One region of the Streptomyces sp. NPDC087428 genome, then DNA from elsewhere that is predicted to be linked to it. Evidence: riboswitches for the same ligand, from Rfam matches in the RefSeq annotation. Region 1 holds a riboswitch; each other region holds the start of a gene.

What was found. A riboswitch is a leader RNA that binds a small molecule or an ion and turns the genes downstream of it on or off. The one in region 1 is predicted to bind thiamine pyrophosphate.
Region 2: linked by a shared signal. The riboswitch ahead of thiC (phosphomethylpyrimidine synthase ThiC) and the one ahead of thiO (glycine oxidase ThiO) in region 1 are both predicted to bind thiamine pyrophosphate.
Region 3: linked by a shared signal. The riboswitch ahead of ACIO3R_RS29605 (thiamine ABC transporter substrate binding subunit) and the one ahead of thiO (glycine oxidase ThiO) in region 1 are both predicted to bind thiamine pyrophosphate.
Region 4: linked by a shared signal. The riboswitch ahead of ACIO3R_RS11765 (purine-cytosine permease family protein) and the one ahead of thiO (glycine oxidase ThiO) in region 1 are both predicted to bind thiamine pyrophosphate.

The regions. Positions count from the first base shown of each region.
Region 1 covers NZ_JBIUXR010000002.1:369,297-373,631, reverse strand. The annotation lists gene ACIO3R_RS05420 (thiazole synthase) at 1-322, opposite strand, end outside; gene thiS (sulfur carrier protein ThiS) at 325-549, opposite strand; gene thiO (glycine oxidase ThiO) at 546-1,724, opposite strand; TPP riboswitch at 1,722-1,834, opposite strand; gene ACIO3R_RS05405 (NAD(P)/FAD-dependent oxidoreductase) at 2,026-3,210, shown strand; gene ACIO3R_RS05400 (peptide-N4-asparagine amidase) at 3,329-4,335, shown strand, end outside.
Region 2 covers NZ_JBIUXR010000010.1:359,230-363,564, reverse strand. The annotation lists gene thiC (phosphomethylpyrimidine synthase ThiC) at 1-1,697, opposite strand, end outside; TPP riboswitch at 1,690-1,823, opposite strand; gene ACIO3R_RS23270 (YibE/F family protein) at 1,894-3,240, shown strand; gene ACIO3R_RS23265 (SsgA family sporulation/cell division regulator) at 3,322-3,759, opposite strand; gene ACIO3R_RS23260 (IclR family transcriptional regulator) at 3,861-4,335, opposite strand, start outside.
Region 3 covers NZ_JBIUXR010000015.1:103,619-107,953, forward strand. The annotation lists gene ACIO3R_RS29600 (ABC transporter permease) at 1-842, opposite strand, end outside; gene ACIO3R_RS29605 (thiamine ABC transporter substrate binding subunit) at 929-2,032, opposite strand; TPP riboswitch at 2,115-2,231, opposite strand; gene rlmN (23S rRNA (adenine(2503)-C(2))-methyltransferase RlmN) at 2,273-3,379, opposite strand; gene ACIO3R_RS29615 (hypothetical protein) at 3,452-3,733, opposite strand; gene ACIO3R_RS29620 (hypothetical protein) at 4,163-4,335, shown strand, end outside.
Region 4 covers NZ_JBIUXR010000005.1:24,288-28,622, forward strand. The annotation lists gene ACIO3R_RS11750 (sulfatase-like hydrolase/transferase) at 1-94, opposite strand, end outside; gene ACIO3R_RS11755 (ROK family transcriptional regulator) at 300-1,523, shown strand; gene ACIO3R_RS11760 (formylglycine-generating enzyme family protein) at 1,520-2,488, shown strand; TPP riboswitch at 2,535-2,629, shown strand; gene ACIO3R_RS11765 (purine-cytosine permease family protein) at 2,620-4,002, shown strand; gene ACIO3R_RS11770 (MFS transporter) at 4,034-4,335, opposite strand, start outside.

The sequences.
Region 1 (4,335 bases):
GGGTCCGCTCGTCGGCGACCACCTCCAGCTTGACCCAGTCGGTGCCGAGCGCCTCGCGGGCCAGCCGGGCGGTGAGCACGGCCTCGCCCGCCGTGAAGCAGCCCGCGGTGTTCGGCAGGACGCGGATGGAGAGCCGCTCCAGTACGGAGAGCACGGAGCCCCGCACGGTCGGGTCGAGGCGGCGCATCGCGACGGTGGTCAGCTCGGTGCCGGAGGCGATCAGTGAGCGTTCCAGCACATCGAGGCTGGGCGCCCCGCCCGTTCCCATGATCAGCCGGGAGCCGAGGACGGTGTCCCCGAGAGTGAACAGATCGTCGGACACGGTCAGCCTCCCTGGACCGCGGTCAGGACCTCGACCCGGTCGCCGTCGGCGAGCGCCGCGGCGGACCACTGGCCGCGCGGCACGACGGTCTCGTTCAGCGCGGCCGCGACACCCGAGGGCGCCTCGGTCAGGGTCGCGACGAGGGCGTCCAGCGTGGTGCCCGCTGCGACGGCGACGGTCTCGCCGTTCACGGACACGGACACGGAGAGGGGGACGGGCACGGTCATGCGGGCTGCTCCTGTCGTACGGGGGTGGCGGCCGCGAAACGGCCGGGGGAGAAGGGGCGGGCCACCTCGGGGAGCTCGCCGTCGGCCAGCAGCTGCGCCATGGCGTCGCCGGTGACCGGAGTGAGCAGCACCCCGTTGCGGTGGTGCCCGGTGGCGAGGTGGAGGCCGGGCAGTGCGGTGCGGCCGAGCAGCGGGGCGTTGTCGGGTGAGGCGGGGCGCAGACCGGCCAGGGTCTCGGTGAGCGGCAGCTCGGTGATGCCGGGCACCAGCTCGTGGGCGTCGCGCAGCAGCTCGTACACCCCGCCCGCCGTGACGGTGGTGTCCCAGCCCATCTCCTCGCTGGTGGCGCCGATCACCAGCTCGCCGTTCTCGCGCGGCACGAGGTAGACGTGACTGCCCCGGACCACGGCCCGCACGGTGCGGCTGAGGAAGGGGGCGTACGCGGTGGGTACGGTCAGCCGCAGCACCTGGCCCTTGACCGGGCGGACGGGCGGCAGGACGTCGTCGGGCACCCCCGCGAGCCGGCCGCTGAGGCTGCCCGCGGCGAGCACCACCTGATCGGCCACCGGCTCCGAACCGTCGGCCAGTACGGCCCCGGTGGCCCGGTCCCGTGCCACCGAGAGCCGTTCGGCCCGGTGGCGGTGGAAGACGACCCCGGCCCGCTCGCACGCCGTCAGCAGCGCGGCGGCCAGCCGGCGCGGGTCGACCTGGTGGTCGCCGTCGACCCGGAGTCCGCCGCGTACGCCCGGCGCGAGCATCGGCTCCAGGCGCCGGCACTCGCGGCCGGTGAGCCACTCGGACTCCAGCCCGGACCGGCGCTGCAACGCGTGCAGCTCGCGCAGATGGGCACGGTCGTCGGTGTCCAGCGCGACGGCCAGGGTGCCGCAGGCGCGGTAGCCGATGTCCTGTCCGCTCGCCGCCTCCAGCTCGGCCGCGAACGCCGGATAGCGCGCGGCGGAGGCGAGGTTGAGACCCAGCAGCATCTCTTCGCCGTAGTGCAGTTCGGTGACGGCGGCCAGCATCCCGGCCGCGACCCGGGCGGCCCCGCCGCCGGGGCCGGGATCGGCGACCGCGGTGGCCAGACCGCGCTGCGCGGACCGCCAGGCGGTCACCAGGCCGATGATGCCGCCCCCGATGACGAGGACGTCGGACCCGCTCGCGCGGTGGGTGCGCATGGGCATCCAGCCCCTCCCTTCGCCGGCATGACCCGGATCAGGTTCGTACGGTCGGAGGCCGTCCAGCCTCCCTCTCAGCCCGGTGCGTCCGGGCTCCCGCGAGTGTTTCTCCGTGGGTCACCCTAGACCCCGGCTCGTGGCGGGTCCCGGGAGGGCGGTGGGTGCGAGCGCGACCGCGGACCACTTTCCTGACGGGTCGTCAGTTGATTAAGGTGGACGGGTGAACGAGCAGCAGCGGGCAGAGCGGCCGGAGCGGCAGTCGGAGCGGGCGGGGCGACGGGTGGTCGTCGTCGGCGCGGGCATGGCGGGCGTGCAGACGGCGGTGGCCCTGCGGGAGCAGGGCTTCACCGGCGCCGTCACCCTGATCGGTGCCGAACCCCATCAGCCCTACGACCGCCCACCACTGTCCAAGGCGGTGCTGCTCGGCAAGGCCGAGGAATCCGCCTTCGACATCGACTTCGAGGCACTGGGCATCGCGTTGCGGCTGGGCTGCGAGGTCACCGGCCTGCGCGCCGGCGACCATGAGCTGGACACCTCCGCGGGGCCCGTCCCCTACGACGTCCTGGTCATCGCCACCGGCGCCGAACCCGTCGTGCTGCCCGGTTCAGAGGGCGTGCCGGGCGTCCATCTGCTGCGCACCCTGGACGACGCGGCGCGGCTGCGGCCCGTCCTGGAGGCGCGGCACACCGTCGTGGTCGTCGGCGCGGGCTGGATCGGTGCCGAGTTCGCCACCGCGGCCCGCGCCGCGGGCTGCGAGGTCACCGTCGTCGAGGCCGCGGAACGCCCCCTCGCGGGCGCCCTGCCCGCCGAGGTCGCCGCCCCGATGGCCGCCTGGTACGCGGAGAGAGGCGCCGGACTCCTCACCGGGGCGCGGGTGGCCCGCGTCGAGCCCGGCAGCGTGGTCCTGGCGGACGGCCGCACGCTCCCGGCCGACGCGGTCGTCGTCGGGATCGGCGCACGACCCGCCACCGGCTGGCTGGCCGGCTCCGGCATCGGGCTCGGGCCCGACGGATCGGTGACCGCCGACGCGGCGCTGCGCACCTCGCTGCCCGATGTGTACGCCGTCGGCGACTGCGCCTCGTTCCCCTCCGCGCGCTACGGGGCGCGTCTGCTGGTCCACCACTGGGACAACGCCCTCCAGGGGCCCCGGACCGCGGCCGCCCAGATCATCGGCACGGCCGGCGGGGACGGGGCGGAGCCGCCCGCCTATGACCCCGTGCCGTATTTCTGGTCAGAGCAGTTCGGCCGGTTCGTCCAGTACGCGGGTCACCACGAAGGGGCGGACACCCTGCTGTGGCGCGGTGATCCGGCCGGTCCCGCCTGGTCGGTGTGCTGGCTGCGCGACGACGTCCTGGTCGCCGTGCTCGCCGTCGGCCGCCCGCGCGACCTGATCCAGGGGCGCAGGCTCATCGAGGCCGGGGCGCGGCTCGATCCGGAGCGGGCCGGTGACGTCTCCGTACCGCTGAAGTCGGCGGCCCGTCAGTAGCGGTGCGCGCAGCGGACGTTGACGTCCGATATGTGGACAGGCCCTTGGGGCAGGGCGGAGATTGGTGCACTGTACATCTTTTGAAGTGATCATTTTTCACACTCTTCGAAGGATGCGCATGTTTCGGCACAGATGGTCCCGCGCGCTGCGTGGAATCTCCATGGCCTCGGCGTCGGTCGCCCTCGTCGGAGGCGCCCTCGCCGCCCCGGCCCAGGCGGACACCGCCCCCGCGCCCGGTTCCAACCCGGCCGTCGCCTACCAGGACCCGGTCGACGCGACTCCGCCGGTCTCCCGTCCGGATACCGGGCACTGCTCGGTGACGGCCGTCGACCACGACTTCGGCAACACCCTCGGCGGGCCCCCGTACACGACCACGCTCACCCCGCCCAAGAAGTGCGAGGGCCCGTGGAACAAGGTCGTCCTCGACTGGTCGGGCAGCGTGAAGGGGCGCCAGTACGACCGCCTCGCCGCGGTCTTCATCGGCGGCGCGGAGGTCTTCCGCACCAGCACCGCCGAGCCCGACGACGACGGCATCAGCTGGCACGTCGCCAAGGACATCACCGACTTCGCGCCGCTCCTCAAGGATCCGCAGAAGCTCCAGCTCGAACTCGGCAACGTTGTCAACGAGACGTACACCGGCGTGTACAGGATCAAGCTGAAGATCACGTACTACCGGGCCGACAAGCGCCACCCGGCCGCCGCCACGGCCGACCGCGTCGTCCCCCTCGGTGACACCCGCTCCGGCGGCGCGCCCTGGATGAGTGTCGCCAAGGGCGGCTCCACCAGCACCGACGTCACCTTCCCGCGCAATCTGACCGACGCGCGCCTGGAGGTCTACGCCCGCGGCGGCGGCTGCGACGAGCAGTGGTTCGACGCGGTCCCCGACGACCTGGCGGCGACCGCCCCCGACTACCTCTGCGGCGGCGGCCCCTACCGCGAGGTGCAGGTCACGGTGGACGGGCGGGCCGCGGGCCTCGCCCAGCCGTACCCCGTCGTGTACTCCGGCGGCATCGTGCCGACGCTGTGGCGCCCGATCCCGGCCATCGACCAGTTCGGTACCGAGGCGTACGACATCGACCTCACCCCCTTCGCGGGCCTGCTGGCCGACGGCCGGCCGCACGCCAT
Region 2 (4,335 bases), on a different contig from region 1:
GAGATCTTCATCGAGCAGAACTTCGGACCGCACATCGAACAGAAGTGCGCCGTCTTCGCCGGCTCGGCCGGCAGCGTCTCGTCGTGGAACTCCCGTGCCGTGTCCGGATCGAGCGCCAGATTGAACTGGTCCTCCCACCGGAACTCGAACCGGGCGTCCGACAGCGCGTCGTCCCACTCCTGCGCCCCCGGGTGCCCCTTGGCGAGGTCCGCCGCATGGGCCGCGATCCGGTAGGTGATGACCCCGGTCTTCACATCGTCCCGGTTGGGCAGGCCGAGGTGCTCCTTGGGCGTCACGTAACAGAGCATCGCCGTCCCCCACCAGGCGATCATCGCGGCGCCGATACCCGAGGTGATGTGGTCGTACGCCGGCGCGACGTCGGTGGTCAGCGGGCCGAGCGTGTAGAACGGCGCCTCCTCGCAGATCTCCTGCTGGAGGTCGATGTTCTCCTTGATCCTGTGCATCGGGACATGCCCCGGGCCCTCGATCATCGTCTGGACGCCGAACCGCTTGGCGACCGTGTTCAGTTCGCCGAGCGTGCGCAGTTCGGCGAACTGCGCCTCGTCGTTGGCGTCCGCGATCGATCCGGGGCGCAGCCCGTCGCCCAGCGAGTACGTCACGTCGTACGAGGCGAGAATCTCGCAGAGCTCCTCGAAGTGCTCGTACAGGAACGACTCCTTGTGGTGCGCGAGGCACCACGCGGCCATGATCGAGCCGCCCCGGGAGACGATGCCGGTCTTGCGTCGGGCCGTCAGCGGAACGTACGGCAGGCGCACGCCGGCGTGGACCGTCATGTAGTCGACGCCCTGCTCGGCCTGCTCGATGACGGTGTCCTTGTACATCTCCCAGGTCAGCTCCTCCGCCCTGCCGTCGACCTTTTCGAGGGCCTGGTAGAGGGGCACGGTGCCGATCGGCACCGGGGAGTTGCGCAGAACCCACTCACGGGTGGTGTGGATGTTGCGGCCGGTGGAAAGGTCCATGACCGTGTCGGCGCCCCACTTGGTCGCCCAGGTCATCTTGTCCACCTCCTCCTCGATGGAGGACGTCACCGCGGAGTTGCCGATGTTGGCGTTCACCTTCACCAGGAACCGCTTGCCGATGATCATCGGCTCGATCTCCGGGTGGTTGACGTTGGCCGGTAGCACGGCCCGGCCCGCGGCGATCTCCTCGCGCACCACCTCGGGCTCGACGTTCTCCCGGATCGCCACGTACTCCATCTCCGGGGTGATCTCCCCCCGGCGGGCGTACCCGAGCTGGGTCACCGGGCGGCCGTCCCGGCTGCGCCGCGGCCGGCGGGGACGGCCGGGGAAGACGGCGTCCAGATTGCGCAGTCCCTCCCCGAGCTCTCGGCTTCGCTCGGGCAGGGGAGACCCCGTCCGCGGTGAGGTGTGCTTGAGCCCGTCGTCCTCGGGCCGGGCGGCCCGGCCGGCGTACTCCTCTGTGTCGCCCCGGGCGATGATCCAGTTCTCCCGCAGAGGCGCGAGCCCGCGGCGGACATCGGTGTCGATGGCGGGATCGGTGTACGGCCCCGACGTGTCGTACAGCGCCACGTCCTTGCCGTTGGTGAGGTGCACCTGACGGACCGGCACCCGGAGGTCCGGGCGCGAACCCTGGACGTATCCCTTGTGCCAGCCGATGGACTTCCCGGCCTCGTCGCTCTGATTGGAGGCAGGCGTGCGTGCGTCCGCTGTGGTCATGAGACCTACTCCCTACGCCGGCATTACCCGGTAACAGGTTCGGCGGTCGGCGCAGCGTGTCCCGTACGGACGTACGGAGATCAGCGCCCTCTCAGCCCGGTGCTCCGAGCTCCCGCGTGTGCAAAGGTGCCACCACGCTAACGCCCTCGCGGGTGTGCTGAACAGAGGGCCCTGTTCTTCTTGCGATGATCGGCCGGTGACGTCCCCTCATACCGTTCCCGAACAGCCGGGCCATCAGCACACCCACTCGCACAGCCACAGCCACGGCCCCGCCGCCCCCGTGTCCAAGCACCTGCGCAAGGTGATCGCCGCCGTGCTGATCCCGTTCGCGGCCGCGGTCGCCGTCGGTCTCGTGGTGCTCTGGCCCGGTGGTGCGCCGGCGCACGAGCGCACCGGTGTCGGGTTCGACCGGCAGACCCAGCAGGCCAAGGTGGTGAACATCGACAGGGTCGACTGCAAGGACGTGAACGCGGCCCAGCTTCCCACCAGCGGCGAGACCACGCAGCCGACGGGGGACCCGGCCACCGGTGGCGACGGGGCCGGACTCTGCGCGAAGGCCACGATCGAGGTCACGAGCGGCGAGGACAAGGGGCGCACCTTCATCGAGGTCGTCCAGCCCGACGCACCGCGACAGCTGCGGGAGGGTCAGGGGGTGGTGGTCGCGTACGCCCCCGACGCGCCCCATGACCTCCAGTACTCCGTGACGGATGTGAACCGGAAGTTCCCGATGGCGCTGCTGGCGGGGATCTTCGCCGTGGCGGTGGTCGTCGTGGGCCGGCTGCGCGGGGTCATGGCGCTGGTGGCGCTCGCCCTGTCGTTCGCCGTGCTGACCCTGTTCATCCTCCCGGCCATCCTGCAGGGCTCGAATCCGCTGCTCGTGGCGGTCGTCGGGGCCAGTGCCATCATGCTGATCGCCCTCTACATCTGCCACGGGCTGACCGCCCGCACCTCGGTCGCCGTCATCGGCACCCTGATCTCACTGCTGCTGATCGGGCTGCTCGGCTCGCTCTTCATCGGCTGGGCGAGCCTGAGCGGGAACACCGACGACAGCACCGGCCTCATCCACGGCCTGTATCCGCACATCGACATGAGCGGTCTGCTGCTGGCCGGCGTCATCATCGGTTCGCTGGGAGTGCTCGACGATGTGACGGTCACCCAGACGTCGGCGGTCTGGGAACTCCACCAGGCGGACCCCACGATGAATGCGAAGCAGCTCTACCGGGCAGGGATCAGGATCGGACGGGACCACATCGCGTCGGTGGTCAACACCCTGGTGCTCGCCTATGCGGGCGCCGCGCTTCCGCTGCTGCTGCTGTTCTCGATCGCCCAGAGCAGCATGGGAACGGTGGCCAACAGCGAGCTGGTGGCGGAGGAGATCGTGCGCACACTGGTCGGCTCGATCGGGCTGGTCGCCTCGGTGCCGGTGACCACCGCGCTCGCGGCACTGGTCGTCTCCGCGGACCGTACGGGGGTCGGCGCGGAAGCCGGGGCTTCGGCACCCGTACGGAGTGGCGGAGGACGCCGCCGACGGGCGAGGCCCTGAACAGTCGCTCACGGAGAGTGATTCACCCGTTCGGCAGGTGTGCTGTTCGACCGGCACCCGGGGCTGGCGGGACGATCCCCGTCAGCCGGCGTTCTGTTCCTCGGCCAGAATTCGCCCCAATGCCTCTTCGAGATTGCCCTCGAAATCACCCAGCGTGCACTCCTGCCCGAGGGGGACGAGCTTGTCCGTCCTGTCGAGAAAGGCCACAAGTGGTGCCGTACCTGCCCTGAACAGGGCGCGGTCCGCCCCCACCTGGAGCCGGATGTGGACATCGCACAGCCCTTCGGGCTCGGTCGGCCCGATGTGTACGTCGCCGTCGCCACTGGGGCTGTTGAGGCCGTCGAGCAGCAGCTCACGGCCGAAAGCCCAGGTGACGGGGGCGTCGCCGGGCAGATGGAAGGTCATCCGGATCGCGTACGGATCGCACACTTCGTACCGGAGCTCCACCGGGATACGGAAAGAGAGTTCCTCGGAGACGAGGAAGCTCATCATGACCTCAGCTTGAACCGACTCGCGCATCGTTCAACCCCGCAGTAGATGAATCTGGCCAGGAATGATCCCCCGTGGCCCTATTGACGCCATCGTGGTGCACGCGATAGCAGATCACAAGGAGTGATTTTTCAGATACTGATAGAGAACACGAACGAACGCAAGAGGCTGGCCACTTCGCCACGTAGCCGTTCGACTGCGGGGAGCAACCGTTCTTCCTGGTCGAGAGGTACCGAAATGGCCATCGCCGCCGCCGTGAAACCAGCCGTGATCGGGATGGCCGCGCAAACCGTCCCGAGGGCGTACTCCTGTCGCTCGACGACAGGTTCCATTCGCTCCAGCGACCGCAGCCGTTCAACCAGCGCCGGGCGGTCGCGCACGGAGTAGCGGGTCAGCGGGCGCACCGGATACCGGTCCAGGTGGTCCTCGCGGGCCTTCTCGTCGAGCTGGCTCAGCAGGCACTGGCCGATCGCGTGGGCGTGCCCGGTCTCCTGGAAGGCGGCCCATTCCTCCACCGCGGGCGCTGCCGGGGTGTCGGCGACCGCGACGAGTTCGATCTCACCGTCGCGGTAGACGGCGCAGTACACCGGGGCGCCGATGATGTCC
Region 3 (4,335 bases), on a different contig from region 1:
ACGCCTCCGAGCAGCGCCCACTGACCCGCGCCGCTCGGCCTGCGGGCAGTCTGCGCCGGGTCGACGAGCTTCAGCGCGGTCTCCCTGCGCCGTACGGTCCAGGCGTGCAGGGCGAGGATGGCGCCGACCGCGGCGAACTGCACGAGCGTCAGCACGGCGGCGGTGGGCAGCGCGAGCAGCTGTGCGGTCTGGCGGTAGATCTCCACCTCCAGCGTGGAGAATCCGGGGCCGCCGAGGATCTGGACGACGCCGAAGGAGGTGAAGGTGAAGAGGAAGACCATCAGCGCCGCGGCGGCCACGGCGGGGGCGAGCGCCGGAAGGGTGACACGCCGCCAGGCGGCGAACCGTCCGGCGCCGAGGACGCGGGCGGCCTCCTCCTGGCGCGGGTCGAGCTGCGACCACAGTCCGCCGACGGTGCGCACGACGACCGCGTAGTTGAAGAAGACATGGGCCAGCAGGATCGCCCACACCGTGGTGTCGAGCCGTACGCCCCACAGTCCGTCGAGGAAGCCGCCGCGCCCCAGCAACGCGAGGAACGCGGTGCCCACGACGACGGTCGGCAGGACGAACGGCACCGTGACGATCGCCCGCAGCAGTTGCTTGCCCGGGAAGTCGAACCGGGCGAACACATAGGCGCCCGGCAGTGCGATCAGCAGGGTCAGCGCGGTCGAGGCGAGCGCCTGCCAGAGGGTGAACCAGAGGACGTCCAGGATGTCCGGCCGGCTCAGCACCTCTCCGAACCGGCCGAACTGCCAGACGCCGTCGGCCTTGAGCCCCCGCCCGACGATCGCCGCGACGGGGTAGGCGAAGAACACCGCGAAGAAGGCGACGGGCACGGCCATCAGACCGAGCCGCACCGCGCTCCCGCGCCGTGACCGGGTACGTGCGGCCTTCCCGCGCGCGCCCGGTCCGCGTACGGGAGTCCTCGCTACTTCACTACGAGCGAGGACCATGACTGGACCCACTGCTCACGGTTCTTGGCGATGGTGTCCGGGGCGACGGTCGCCGGCTTGTCCGCGGTGGCCCCGAACTCCGTGAAGAGTTCCGGCAGCTTCGCGCCCTTGTTGACCGGGCTGACGAACATGTTGAGCGGCATGTCCTCCTGGAACTTCTTTCCGATCAGGAAGTCCAGCAGGGCCTTGCCGCCCGCCTCGTTCTTCGCGCCGTCGAGCAGACCGGCGAACTCGATCTGCCGGAAGCACGTCCCGGTGGCGACCCCGGTCGGGGCCGACTTGGGCTGCGGGTCCGCGTACAGCACCTCGACGGGCGGGCTGGAGGCGTAACTGACGACGAGCGGCCGGTCGGCCTTGGCCTTCCTGCCACCCGCGGAGCCGGAGAACTCCTCGTTGTACGCCTGCTCCCAGCCGTCGACGACCTTGACGCCGTTGTTCTTCAGCTTCTTCCAGTAGTCCTGGTAGCCGTCCTCGCCGTAGGCCGCGACGGTGCCGAGGAGGAAGCCGAGACCGGGCGAGGACGTCGCGGCGTTCTCGGTGACGAGGAGGTTCTTGTACGCGGGCTTCGCCAGGTCGTCGAAGGACTTCGGCGGCGCGAGCTTCTTGTCGGCGAAGTACTTCTTGTCGTAGTTGACGCAGATGTCGCCGGTGTCGACCGGGGTGACCCGGTGCTTTCCGGCATCCAGCTGGACGTCGGACGCGACCTGGTCGAGGCCCTTGGCCGCGTACGGCGTGAAGAGGCCGTTGTCGAGGGCGCGCGACAGCAGGGTGTTGTCGACGCCGAAGAACACGTCACCGCGCGGCGATCCCTTGGTCAGGATCTCCTGGTTGAGGGCGGCGCCCGCGTCCCCGCTCTTCAGCACCTTGACCGTGTAACCGGTCTCCCGGGTGAACTCCTTCAGCACGTCCTTGGACGCGTTGAAGGAGTCGTGGCTGACGAGGGTGACGGTCTTGGAGCCGGTGCCCTTGGTGCCGGCGGAGCCGGACGACGAGTCGTCGGAGCTGCCGCAGCCGGCGAGCGCGGTCGCGCCGATCGCGGCGGCGACGGCCGACACCGCGATCTTCTTGGTGGTGCTCATGTGATTCCTCCTGGGGGTGACCAGGAAGAGACGCGGCCCTGCCCGCACCGGATCGGAACCGGAAGCGGGCAGGGCGCAACAGCTTGAGTAAGGTCCGAACTTCCTACCCGGAATGACCCGGGCGAGGTTCAGAGGGTCTGCGGCCAACCTGTCCTTGGTGCCGCACTCTCAGCGCTGTGGCGCTCCCCTGTCGGAATATGAAGTTGAATTCACGCCCAGGCTACACGGCCGGTTTCGGCCTCAGCGCTCGGATGCCGCCAGCTGCCCGCAGGCGCCGTCGATCTCCTGGCCCCGGGTGTCCCGGACGGTCACCGGCACCCCGTGGGCGGCGATGGCCTCGACGAACGCCTTCTCGTCCTCGGGCCGCGAGGCGGTCCACTTCGAGCCGGGCGTCGGGTTCAGCGGGATCAGGTTGACGTGCACCCGCTTGCCCTTGAGGAGCCGGCCCAGCCGGTCCCCCCGCCAGGCCTGGTCGTTGATGTCACGGATCAGCGCGTACTCGATGGAGATACGGCGTCCGGACTTCTCCGCGTACTCCCAGGCCGCGTCCAGCACCTCGCGCACCTTCCAGCGGGTGTTCACCGGTACGAGGGTGTCGCGCAGCTCGTCGTCCGGGGCGTGCAGCGAGACGGCGAGACGGCACTTGAAGCCCTCGTCGGCGAAGCGCAGCATCGCCGGCACCAGGCCGACGGTCGAGACGGTGATCCCGCGCTGCGACAGCCCCAGCCCGTCGGGCTCGGGGTCGGTGAGCCGGCGGATGGCCCCGACCACCCGCTTGTAGTTGGCGAGCGGCTCGCCCATGCCCATGAAGACGATGTTGGAGAGCCGCGCCGGCCCCCCCGGGACCTCGCCGTCGCGCAGGGCGCGCATGCCGTCCACGATCTGGTGGACGATCTCCGCCGTGGAGAGGTTGCGGTCGAGACCGGCCTGCCCGGTGGCGCAGAACGGGCAGTTCATCCCGCATCCCGCCTGTGAGGAGATGCACATCGTGACGCGCTCGGGGTAGCGCATCAGGACGGACTCGACCAGCGTCCCGTCGTGCAGCTTCCACAGCGTCTTGCGGGTGGTGTCGTCGTCGCAGCTGATGTGCCGGACCACGGACATCAGGTCCGGGAAGAGCGCCTCGGCGAGCTTCTCGCGCGACGCGGCCGGAATGTTGTTCCACTCCGACGGGTCGTGCGCGTACCGCGCGAAGTAGTGCTGCGAGAGCTGCTGGGCGCGGAAGGGCTTCTCGCCGGTCGCGGCGACGGCTTCCTTGCGCTCGGCGGGCGTGAGGTCGGCGAGGTGCCGCGGCGGCCTCTTGGCTCCGCGGGGCGCGACGAAAGTGAGTTCTCCGGGCTTAGGCATGGTTCATCCAGTGTCGCAGACACGCCGGGGTGCGATCGGTCATCGTGCTGCCCGGCCCGCTGAGGGTAGGGGTCACTCCGCGACGAGGGCCCGGATCGCCCGGTCCGGCCAGTGGCCGACGGCTCCGCGCGAGGAGGCGATGCAGGCCGCCACGGTGTCCACGTCCCAAGCACCCGCATCGAGCAGGCCGGCGGCGAGGAGGAGCACGTACGCCCTGGAGGGAGGCACCGGGGTCACTTCGTCGGCCCGCCGGGGGGCCGTGAACGTGGGGACGGGCAGTCCGTCCAGCTGTCCGGCGCACACCAGCGTCTCGTACCGCCCGCTCCCCAGCCGCGCGACGCCTGACCTGAGCACCGGACCGAGATCAAGATCTTCGCCGGGGCTCCTGTACATCTCCTCAGCGGCGAAGTCCGCGAACTGTGACGCCGAGACGAGATGAGCGCGGGCGAAGACCCGCTCCTCCTGTTACGGGTCGCAGAAGGCCCGCCCCGGCGCCGGCCGCCCTCGATGCAGGAGGCGAGCCGGCCGAGACGGGTGTTCGAGCCGCACGAGGTGTACCAAACACGCTGTGGCGCGGACGCCTCCACAGCTCCGGGCTCGATCGAACGCGCGCCGGCCATGATGCCCCTTCCCTGCGGCTCCGCTTCCGTTCCTCCAGCGTCCCGGACACCTGGCAGTGGCCCCGCCCCACACCGGTGGGGGCGGCGCAGCACCCCTGAGCCGGGCCGGACGGGGTACCCGGAGTGACAGGACAGCCCACCGACCCAGCAGGAGGTATCAGTTGTGCACACCGTGAAGCACTGGTTCAGCCGCAGCCTGGCCGCACACGCCCTGGTGCTCTTCGTGCTGGGGCTGGGCCTCGAAGCCGTGTTCCGCCGGGACGATCATCCGGCGTTATGGGCGGTCCGGAGTCTCGTCTACACCGCGGTGGTCATCGGGGTCGTGGCGTACCAACG
Region 4 (4,335 bases), on a different contig from region 1:
GGGCGGGGGTGTCGACGAGCGGGTTGCCGTAACAGCCCAGGGTGTCGACCCGGTGCTGGTCGGTCATCAGGAACAGGACGTTGCGCGGAGCCACTCGGGCCGCCCTTTCGAAAGGTCGCTCACTGTGCTGCGGGACCCGGCCGATGCCCGGTCCGGTGGTGCTTCGGCGCGTGCCGGAGCAGCCGAATGACCGGAACTGTAGGGACGCCGACTTTTTTACGTCAACCCTTGGGAATAAACATTGTGTGAATTCGTCCCGCGCATTGACAGAAACACCTTGACCGATCGACCATGCGTCCATGACGGAACGCACCGATGCCCTGCAACGCCTGCGCAGGGCCAATGAAGCCGCCGTACTCGGTGAACTGCGCAGGTCGGGCGCGCTGAGCCGCGGCGAGCTGAAGGAGCGGGTCGGGCTCTCCCGTACCACCCTGTTCGCGATCGTGTCCGATCTGCTGGAGCGCAAGGCCGTCATCGAACAGCCGGCCCCCGATCCGGAGCAGCCGCGCGGCCGCGGCAGGCCGGCCCTGGAGATCTCCCTCAACTCCCGCGGGGCCGAGCTGATCGGCATCGACCTCCAGCGCCACCGGATCCATGTGGTCGTGGCCAACTGCGCCCATGAGATCGTCGGCCGCTCCAGCGCCCCCGTACCGGCGGAGAGCGGCGCCGCCGAACGGGCCGCGCAGGCGATCCGCGCCGTCGAGGACCTGGTGCGGCGCGAGAACATCAGCCTCGCGCCCGTCGAGGGCATCGGCCTCGGTCTCCCCGGCTTCGTGCAGAACCCGGCCTCCGGCGACCCGCGCACGATGACGCCGTTCGCCGGCCACGTCGCCGCCGAGCTGGGCAGGCACTTCGACGCCCCCGTGCTCACGGACAACAACTCCCGGCTCGCCGCACTCGCCGAGGTGACCTGGGGCGCCGCCCGCGGATTCGACAACGCTGTCTATCTGCGCTGGTCACAAGGGGTCGGTGGCGGACTCGTCGTCAACGGCGCACTGGTGCACGGCGCCCATGGCGCGGCCGGCGAGATCGGCCACACCAGCTGCGATCCCGAGGGCAAGCCCTGCCACTGCGGTGGCCGAGGCTGTCTGGAGGGGCTCATCTCCGTCCCCGCCCTGCTCGCCGCCTGCGCCGACCGCGGGGTCACCGCCCGCGACGCCGCGGAGCTGATCGCCCTCGCCGCCGAGGGCCAGCCGGACGCCGCCGACGTGGTCCGGACCGCGGCCGTCCTCGCGGGCCGGGTCCTCGCCGCCCTCGCCGCACAGGTCGACCCCGAGTGCATCGTCGTCTACGGCGAACCGGCGGCCCTGGACGGCCTCGTCCTCACCCCCATCCGGGAGCAGCTCGCCGCGCTCTCCCTGCCCTCCGCCCCCCGCACCATCGAGGTGCGCGGCTCCACCCTCGGCGGTGAGGCGGCCGCGCTCGGCGGCGTCGCCCTGCTGCTGCGCACCACCGGCCAGGATCTGGCGGAACTGCTCGACCGGCCGGCACCCGGCGCGCCCGGCGGGGAGGCCGCCCGGTGAACGCCTGCTGCGGGCCCGCCCGCGAGAGTGCGCCGACGGCGACCGCCGCTCCCCCGGCGGAGTTCGCCGTGCCCGTACGCGGCACGGCCGAACTCCTGCGCGGCATGGTCGCCGTACCGGGCGGACCGTTCCTGATGGGCGGCGAGGACGAGGACGCGTTCCCGGACGACGGCGAGGGACCGGTACGTGAGGTCACGACCGGGCCGTTCCACATCGACGCGGCCTGCGTCAGCAACGCCCGGTTCGCCGTCTTCACCAAGGCCACCGGCTACCGCACCGAGGCCGAACTGATCGGCTGGTCCTACGTGTTCGGCGCCTTCGTGCCCCCGGCGGCCCGCCATGCCGTACTGCCCGGAACGGTACCCGGCGCCCCCTGGTGGCGTGCGGTGACCGGGGCGCACTGGCGGGCGCCGGAGGGACCGGGCACCTCGATCGGCGACCGCCGGGACCACCCGGTGGTCCACATGTCGTGGAACGACGCGACGGCCTACGCCCGATGGGCCGGCAAGCGGCTGCCCACCGAGGCCGAGTGGGAGAAGGCGGCCCGCGGCGGACTCGTCCGGGCGCGGTTCCCCTGGGGCGACGACCTCACCCCGAACGGCCGGCACCGCTGCAACATCTGGCAGGGCGACTTCCCGGTACGCAACACGCGCGAGGACGGCTACGCGGGCACCGCGCCCGTCAAGGCGTACGCCCCCAACGGCTTCGGCCTGTACAACGCCTCGGGCAACGTCTGGGAATGGTGCGCCGACCGCTTCAGCGCCGACTGGCACCGCGCGGACCGCCCCGAGACCCGCACCGACCCCGCCGGACCGCCGCACGGCGAGAACCGGGTGCTGCGCGGCGGCTCGTATCTCTGCCACCGCTCCTACTGCAACCGCTACCGGATCGCCGCCCGCACCTCCAACACCCCCGACAGCACGACGGGCCACGGCGGCTTCCGCTGCGCGCTCCAGGTGTACTGACCCCCGCATCGCGTCGCGATCCGCGCACCCGGCTATCCTGACCGCCGCACCGGACACGGGGTGCCCCGCACGAGGGCTGAGAACACACCCGTCGAACCTGAACCAGTTAGCACTGGCGGAGGGATGTCTTCATGTCATTGCCGTATGCCCGCGACCCGCGGCCCGCGTTCGACGGGCGGATGCCCAGCGCCCCCGGCGACCTGCGCGTCGAGGCGCACGGGATAGCCCCGGTTCCCGAGGACCGCCGCTACGGCGGGCCCGGCCGGCTGTTCACCGTCTGGTTCGCCCCCAACCTGACCATGACCGGCGTCTTCACCGGTACCGTCGGCATCGCGCTGGGCCTGGACTTCGCCACGGCGCTCACCGCCGTCGTGCTCGGCACACTCGTGGGCGCCGCGCCCACCGCGTATCTGGGGACCTGGGGCAGCCAGACCGGCGCCGGGCAACTCCCGCTCGCGCGGCTGGCGTTCGGCCGCGGTGTGGTACTGCCGGGCGCGCTCCAGTGGCTGTCGTCCATCGCCTGGGACGCGCTGATCGGCCTGTTCGGCGGGGAGGCGCTGGCCCAGTTGTGCGGCTGGCCGTTCTGGCTGGGGGTGCTGGTCATGATGGCCGCCCAGGGCGCGCTCGGCGTACTGGGGTACGAGGTGATCCACCGGCTCCAGACCGTGATGACCTTCGTCCTCGCGGCCGCCTTCGCGGTGCTCGCCGCCAGGCTCCTGCACGGCGTCCACCCGGCCGCCACCGGCTCGGTGCACGGCGCCGACCGGGCGGGCGCGTCCGTCCTGACCTGCGCCATCGCCCTGAGCCTGGCGCTGTCGTGGGCGCCGTACGCCAGTGACTTCAGCCGCTATCTGCCGCGCACCACGTCCCGGCCGCGCATGTTCTGGTGCACACTGCTCGGCATCAGCGGCTCGTTCGTGGCGGTCCAGACCCTCGGCCTGTGGGGCGCCGCCGTCTTCACCGACCAGACCGCACGCGGCATCGACACCCTGCTGGGCGGGGGCGCTCTCGGAGCGTTCGGGCTGCTCGCCGTGGCACTCGCCGCACTGTGCAGCAACGCCATGAACGACTACAGCGGATCGCTGGCCCTGCAGACCATGGGGGTCCGCCTGCCGCGCCCCGTCGCCGCGGCACTCGCCGCCGCGCTCGGATTCCCGCTCGTGCTGTGGATGCACGCGGCCGACACCACGGCCCGCTTCCAGAACGTGCTGCTTCTCGTCGGCTACTGGATCCCCGGGTTCGTCGCGATCGTGGGCGTCGACTGGCTCGTCCGGGCGAGAGCCCGCGGCGGCTCCCCCGTCGACCTGGCCGCCGAGAGCTCCCGGCGTCAGCCGTGGTGGCCGGCGGTCACCGCCTTCGCCGTCGCCTTCGCCGCGGCGGTGCCGTTCATGAGCACCGGCCTGTACGTGGGCCCGGTGGCGAAGGCGCTGCACGGGGCGGACCTCGCCTACGGGGTGGCGTTCCTCGCCGCCCTGGCCGTCTACGCCCCGCTACGGCTGCGCCGGCGCGGGTGACGGTCCCCGGCAGGCCGTGAGCCGCGCGGGGTCATGCCTTCGTGGTCGCCGTCTCGCCGTGGATGTAGCGGCCGCCTCGGAGCAGCGAGACGACCGCGGCCACCAGGCACGCCGCGACGGCGAAGTCGAAGGCGACGGAGAGGCCCCGCTCGAACGGTTCGGAGATCAGCGTCGGGAAGAACGCCCGTCCGGTGAGGTAGTCGGCGTGGCTGACGGGCAGATGCTCCAGTGTCTCCGGGCCGAGCAGGCTGCGGACGGGGTTGTATCCCAGGAGGGCCGCGAACAGCACGCCGACGGGCGGCAGGGCCGCGACGCGTGCCGCGTCGGCGGACG